Regions from separate parts of the Exiguobacterium sp. LL15 genome, predicted to be linked through region 1. Evidence: a T-box and tRNA genes for the amino acid it is inferred to sense, from the RefSeq annotation. Region 1 holds a T-box; the other holds one or more tRNA genes.
What was found. The T-box of region 1 lies ahead of leuS (leucine--tRNA ligase). A T-box ahead of a tRNA ligase gene usually reads a tRNA of that ligase, here a tRNA-Leu.
Positions count from the first base shown of each region.

Region 2: it has a tRNA-Leu gene. The T-box ahead of leuS (leucine--tRNA ligase) is inferred to sense a tRNA for this amino acid. The anticodon was not compared.

Region 1 is NZ_JANFNX010000001.1:536,093-539,511, reverse strand. It holds gene leuS (leucine--tRNA ligase) at 1-1,911, opposite strand, end outside; T-box leader at 1,959-2,181, opposite strand; gene NOM72_RS02615 (HAD family hydrolase) at 2,220-2,864, opposite strand; gene NOM72_RS02610 (GNAT family N-acetyltransferase) at 2,959-3,419, opposite strand, start outside.
Region 2 is NZ_JANFNX010000001.1:1,102,673-1,106,091, reverse strand. It holds gene NOM72_RS05440 (amino acid ABC transporter permease) at 1-469, opposite strand, end outside; gene NOM72_RS05435 (transporter substrate-binding domain-containing protein) at 501-1,268, opposite strand; tRNA gene NOM72_RS05430 (tRNA-Leu) at 1,471-1,554, opposite strand; gene NOM72_RS05425 (alpha/beta hydrolase) at 1,597-2,529, opposite strand; gene NOM72_RS05420 (hypothetical protein) at 2,551-2,892, opposite strand; gene NOM72_RS05415 (S66 family peptidase) at 2,908-3,419, opposite strand, start outside.

The DNA.
Region 1 (3,419 bases):
TGTCCGTTCGAACAAGCGCCAGACACGATCGAGGAAACGACGCGCACCGTCAAGTCCGTTCTCAGACCAGGCAACTGATGCATCGAGTGGACCCATGAACATTTCATACAAGCGTAACGTATCCGCACCATGCGATTTAACGATTTCATCCGGATTGATGACGTTACCGCGTGATTTCGACATTTTCTCGTTGTTCTCTCCAAGAATCATCCCTTGGTTGTATAACTTCTGGAATGGTTCTTTTGTTGGCACGACGCCTGCATCATACAAGACTTTATGCCAGAAGCGTGCATACAATAAGTGGAGAACGGCGTGTTCCGCACCACCGATGTAAATATCGACTGGAAGCCAATATTTTAATTTTTCTGGATCCGCGATCGCCTCTTCATTGTGCGGATCGATGAAACGAAGATAATACCAGCAGCTTCCGCCCCATTGTGGCATCGTATTCGTCTCGCGACGCCCTTTCATTCCTGTTTCAGGATCCGTATAATCCAACCAGTCTTCCGCAAGCGCAAGTGGTGATTCGCCTGTACCAGACGGCTTGATCTCCGGAATGATTGGGAGTTCGAGCGGTAATTCCTCTTGGCTAAGCGTCTTCATCGAACCATCTTCCATATGAACGACTGGGATTGGCTCACCCCAATACCGTTGACGACTGAACAACCAGTCGCGGAGACGATACGTGATTTTCTTGCGTCCGACTTGATTCGTTTCGAGTTCAGCAATCATCGTCTCGATTGCTTCTTGTTTTCCAAGACCATCAAGCATATGCGAGTTGACGTGTTCGCCCTCTCCTGTATAGGCTGCTTCATCGACGTTTCCACCCGCGACGACCTCAACGATTGGCAAGTCGAATTGTTTCGCGAATTCATGGTCGCGCTCATCGTGTCCTGGAACCGCCATGATTGCACCCGTTCCATAAGAAGCAAGGACATAATCAGCGATCCAGATCGGAAGACGATCACCTGAGATTGGATTGACGGCGAAAGCACCCGTGAAGACGCCTGTTTTTTCCTTCGCTAAATCCGTCCGTTCGAGGTCTGACTTCGTTTGGACTTGCGAAATGTACGTATCGACGGCTTCCTTGTGATCCGCTGTCGTGATGTCAGCTACGAATGGATGCTCCGGCGCAAGCACGAGGTACGTCGCACCAAAGATTGTGTCCGGACGTGTCGTAAAGACCGTAACTTGTTTTTTATGTCCATCAATCGTGAAATCGATCTCAGCACCTTCTGATTTCCCGATCCAGTTCCGTTGCATCTCTTTAACAGAATCCGGCCAGTCGAGGTCATCGAGATCTTCAAGAAGACGATCCGCATATTCCGTGATTTTCAAGACCCACTGACGCATCGGAACACGCACGACCGGATGATTTCCGCGTTCAGATAATCCGTCGATGACTTCTTCATTCGCAAGAACGGTTCCAAGTGCCGGGCACCAGTTGACCGCGACTTCGTCCACGAACGCGAGTCCTTTTTCATACAACTTCGTAAAGATCCACTGTGTCCATTTGTAGTACTTCGGATCCGTCGTGTTGATTTCACGATCCCAGTCATAGGAGAATCCAAGTTCTTTCAGCTGACGCTTGAACGTCTCGATGTTTTTCGCTGTGAATTCACGTGGGTCATTCCCTGTATCGAGGGCGTATTGTTCTGCTGGTAACCCGAACGCATCCCAACCCATTGGGTGCAAGACGTTGTATCCTTGCATCCGTTTCATCCGCGCGAGGATGTCCGTTGCCGTGTAGCCTTCCGGGTGTCCAACGTGGAGTCCGGCACCTGACGGATACGGGAACATATCAAGGGCATAAAACCCTTCTTTTTCTGGATCTTCTGTCGTGACGAAGGCGTTGTCTTGATCCCAACGCGCCTGCCATTTTGGTTCAATTTCGCGATGATTGTACGGCATGTCTTTTCCTCCTCTAATCTAAAAAAAACCGGTCCTCCGCCCCTAGGAATAGGGACGAAAGACCGGTTTGGCTTCCGCGGTACCACCCACGTTGTCTGTCTATGACAGACCGCTTGATTCACAGATAACGGTGTGAAGGACCGGATTCGCTACTACGACTTCACGAATCGTGCTCCCTGACGAGTTCACGGTTGTTACCGACTGGTTCGCACCCTCCACCAGCTCTCTTGACGGCACCTTTCCCCTACTACTTCAGTTCCCTGCATTTGACTATCTTTTCCTAGTGTAATCTGTTTCTTCCTCAAGCGTCAACGCTTCCGTAAAATTTCCTCAATTTCCGCATGCGATCGCGCAATATGATCTGCTTGTTCTAAACGTTGCGCTGGCATCCGGTCATCAAGAAGCGCAATCACTTCCATACCAGCTGCTTTTGCGCCGATCATCCCGTTTGCAGCGTCTTCAATGACGAGACAATTCTCAGGTGCGTGCCCGATTCGTGATGCCGCAAGTCGAAAAATCGCGGGATCCGGCTTCGAACGCACGACTTCTTCCCCACTGACGTAATGCGTGATTGGAAGCTCGTAATGACGGATGACGCGTTCGATTTTTTGAAGCGAACTCGAAGAAGCGATCCCGATATCGTAACCAAGAGATGTCGCTTGTTCGATGACTTGTTTGACTCCCTCTTTTAAACCACACGCCTCTGGTTTTGCATGAATTTGAAACAAGCGATGTTCTTCCTCAAGTAAAGCACTCGCTGTTTCTGGGAGCTCGTGTTGCGCGACAAGTTCTTCCCACATCTCATCTCCTGTTTTCCCCATGAATGTCGCATACTGAACCGGATCGAGCGGAATCGATAACGTTTTGAACATCTGCTGGTGGACCTCAAAGTAGCGGATTTCACTATCTAAGATGACCCCATCCATATCAAAAATAAGACCTCGTTTTTTCAAGACACATCCCCCTCAATTGATCTATCATGATTTCAGCATATCAAAAAAACGACTACACGATGTAGTCGTTTCACCTTCTTCATTTAGTTACTGTTTAACTTGTCGCCATTTGGACACTGGTTTGTCGGTAAGCCGGAAAATAATCCGAATTAGCATCTGACCCGTATCGTATACACAACTGATCGTATATGGCTGGTTGAAGAATCGATTTTCCTTGATGATACTCAAATAAACGGTACCCGGTGTAACGGCATTTACTCTCAAAGAGACTATCCCGTTCTTGATATCCACCTCCGAGATGTTGTTCGACGAGACCGCGTGCTTTCGCCTGAAGAATCGCTTCGTACTCAAGTCGTTGATTTGGGAACATCTTCGCTTCGTCCCGCTTACAACCAATCAAATGACCGTGGGCATATTCTTTTCCGAGCAATACGAAGTATCCACCAACAGGTTCTCCGTCGATTTCCGCAATCAGTAACAATGGCTCACAGAGTGGATTCGCTTCCAATAATTGCTCAAAATAACTCGCCGTAAAATAGTAATGAGCCGAAGCAT
Region 2 (3,419 bases), 570 kb from region 1:
TATCTTTTAAGCTGATGATCGATTGGTTCGTAATCGTTGGTAACATCCGTCGGAATGCTTGCGGTAAGATGATCTGTACCATCGTTTGACGCCCTGTCATCCCGAGTGAACGCGCAGCTTCTGTTTGTCCTTTATCAATCGACTGGATACCAGCTCGAATGATCTCCGCAAAATAAGCACCGGCATTGATTGCGACCGTCAGTATCCCTGCATACATCCGGTCCATCGATAACCATTCGAGCGAATTGAGTCCAAAATAGATGAAGAATAACTGAACGATGAATGGCGTTCCGCGAATGACATCAATATAGACAATTGCGATCCCGTTTAAGATTTTTGATGGTGATAACCGCATCAATGCGACGACTAAGCCAATCAGAAAGCCGACGATGACCGCGATGATGAAAATATACAATGTGACTTGAAGCCCTTCCAAGAAAAATGGAAATGCGGTTTTGACCACTTCCATTGGCTATCCCACTCCCTTATCGCCTTGCGACTTATTTCAGATACGTGTCAACGATTTTATCGTATTCACCGTTTTCTTTCAGATTCGCAAGCCCTTTGTTGATTTTCTTCATCAGATCCTCGTTCTCACCTTTTAAGACAGCGATTCCGTAGTTGTCCCCGTTGAGACGGTCTCCGACAAGTTTTAATCCAAGGTTTTGTTGTTTGTTTGCATATGAGATGACAGGATAATCTTCAATCAAAGCAGCAGCGTTACCATTCTTCACTTCTTGGAACATCGCTGGACTGTCATTGAACTGTGTGACTGTAAAGCCCAGTTTATCTGCGTTATCCGTTGCATATTTCGCACCCGTCGTTCCCTTTTTGACGGCTACTTTTTTCCCTTTTAAATCGTTGACAGATTTAATACCATTCTCATCTTCTTTGACGACTAGAATAAGACCAGCTTTGAAGTATGGATCCGAGAATGTGACGACTTTCTTCCGTTCTGGCGTAATACTCATACCGGCAATGGCAACGTCCAATTGATTTGCTTGAAGTGCCGGAATGATGCCGCTAAAGTCCATCGCCTCAAATTGAATCTTGAAGTTCTGATCCTTCGCGATTGCTTTCATGAGATCGATGTCGATTCCTTTGTACGTATCCCCGTCTTTATATTCGAATGGTGGATACGTGACGTCAATGCCGACCTTATAAGTCTTTCCTTCAGACGACTCTTCTTCTTTCGAACCGATGCTACATGCACCAAGTACGAGAACACAGCTCATCAAGAGCGCTAGCAAGATACTCCCTTTTTTCATGTTTGTTTCCCCTCTCCTATGTGTTAAAGATTGTCTACTTCACTTAGTACTTTCCCTGAAGAGTACCCTCTTTAAAACGTATTTTACCAGAAAAATTCTAAAAAGATAAATATTTCTGAATTTTTATTCGTTGTAATCGTTTTCTATTCAGCAATAAAAAAAAGGGCAACCCCCTGCTGGGATTGCCTCCTTCAATCATTTATGCCGCCGAGAGGACTTGAACCTCCACGGTGTTGCCACCACTAGATTCTGAGTCTAGCGCGTCTACCAGTTCCGCCACGACGACGTTGATTTATGATATTAATATAGCGGGTAAAGAACGGAGTTGTCAATCATTTCGCAAGATGTTGCGAACGAACTTCTCGACGACATCATCATACAATGCTGGATCCTCAAAATAGGCCATCGCATGAGCGGCATTTGGAATGACGACGAGCTCTTTTTCCGTTGGACAAGCTTCATACAGCTCATACACCATGTCTGTCGGTACGAATGTATCCGCCCCACCATGGATGAACAAAATCGGTACTTGTGCCTTTTTGACCTGTTTCAGCGCAGATGCTTCACGGAACGTATAACCAGCCTTTAGCTTCGTCAATACGCTCGTCATGCCTAAGAACGGAAAGTGTGGTAGACGGTACATCCGCTTCATCTGATACGCAAGGACTGCATTAACGGACGTATAGGCACAATCAGAAATGATTCCTTTGATTTGTGGTGGGAGTTGTTCGCCACTCGTCATCAATACGGTCGCCCCTCCCATCGATACGCCATGCAGGAATAGTTTCGCCTCCTGTCCGATCCGTTCAATCAGATAGTTCGACCAACTGAGACAATCTTCCCGATCATGCCATCCGAATCCGATGTAGTGACCGTCACTCATTCCGTGTCCACGATTATCGGGCATCATGACATGGAAACCGGCCTGATGGTACAGATAGGCGAATCCGGCTAAATCCGTTCCGACGCCTCCGTACCCGTGCACGAGAATGACGATCCGATTTGACGGAACAGGTGACGGAAGAAAATGCCCGCGTAACGTTAAACCGTCTTTCGCTTCAATCTCGATCCGCTCAAGCGGTTGCTCCTTGATCCATGTCTGACCAGGTTGCATCAATCGGACCATCTCGTCACTTAGATCTCGATTATTCGATAAGAATGGCTTTGGATTCGTAGCGATTGCCATCTCGTAAAAATAATAACTCGCTGCTACTAATCCGGATCCGATGACTCCGATTCCAATTTTTGTTCTGCGACGCATCTGCCCCACTCCTTCTTTCCGTTATAACTCGATCTTCAGTTGAGCAGCATGGTCATCCTCTTCATCCTGCAAGACTTGTTGACGTAATCGCTGTTCTTGTTGCTGACGCCGGTAGGCAAATTCTTGGACGAGCTCTGTACCCGTGAATCCATCTTCTACGAGTTCGCTCAATAAATCTGTTTCTGTCTCGACGACCTCCCCCGGACGTCGCATGACGAGAACATCTCCGACTTGTGCAATCAGCAATTCATCTTCTAGACGAAGTGCATCGTAAAATGGTTCCGGTAACGTCATCCGACGTGTCTCCGGATTGATATGGACGCGTTTATAAACGCCTAATGCTTGAAACTTACGACGTGCCATTGCGTGCTCTCCTTTTTAGTTGAACGTCAGATCGATTCGTGAATCTTTTCCTTGAATACGAACCGTACCCGTCGCTCCATTGATTAACGTCACCTGCGGCGGCTGATGACCGATGTCAAGATCGTATAAGACTGGTAAGCCTGTCTCATCCGCTAGATATTGATACACGTTTAGCCATGTCAGGTCTTCTGTAATCCTTGCAGACGTGCGCCCGAATAAAAAGCCAGCCGCATGGTTGAACCAGCCAGCATACGCCATTTGTCGCAGCGTCCGGTGCACCTCTGCCGAATTCGCTTCAGACACCTCAAAGTACCAGAGTATCGGTTCTCCGTTGATCTCTTCACGCTGGAAACGCTGCACATCTCCATACGGTGTCCCAATCAGATGGCGAATCGTCTCTAGGCACCCACCAAGTATACGTCCGGTCACTTCTGTTCGCTCATCAAGTGCTTTCCATTCCGTCGCTTCCGTTAGCTGAAATAACGAACCTGCTGGACGTTCTTCATCAGTCCATTTGGATTGATAAC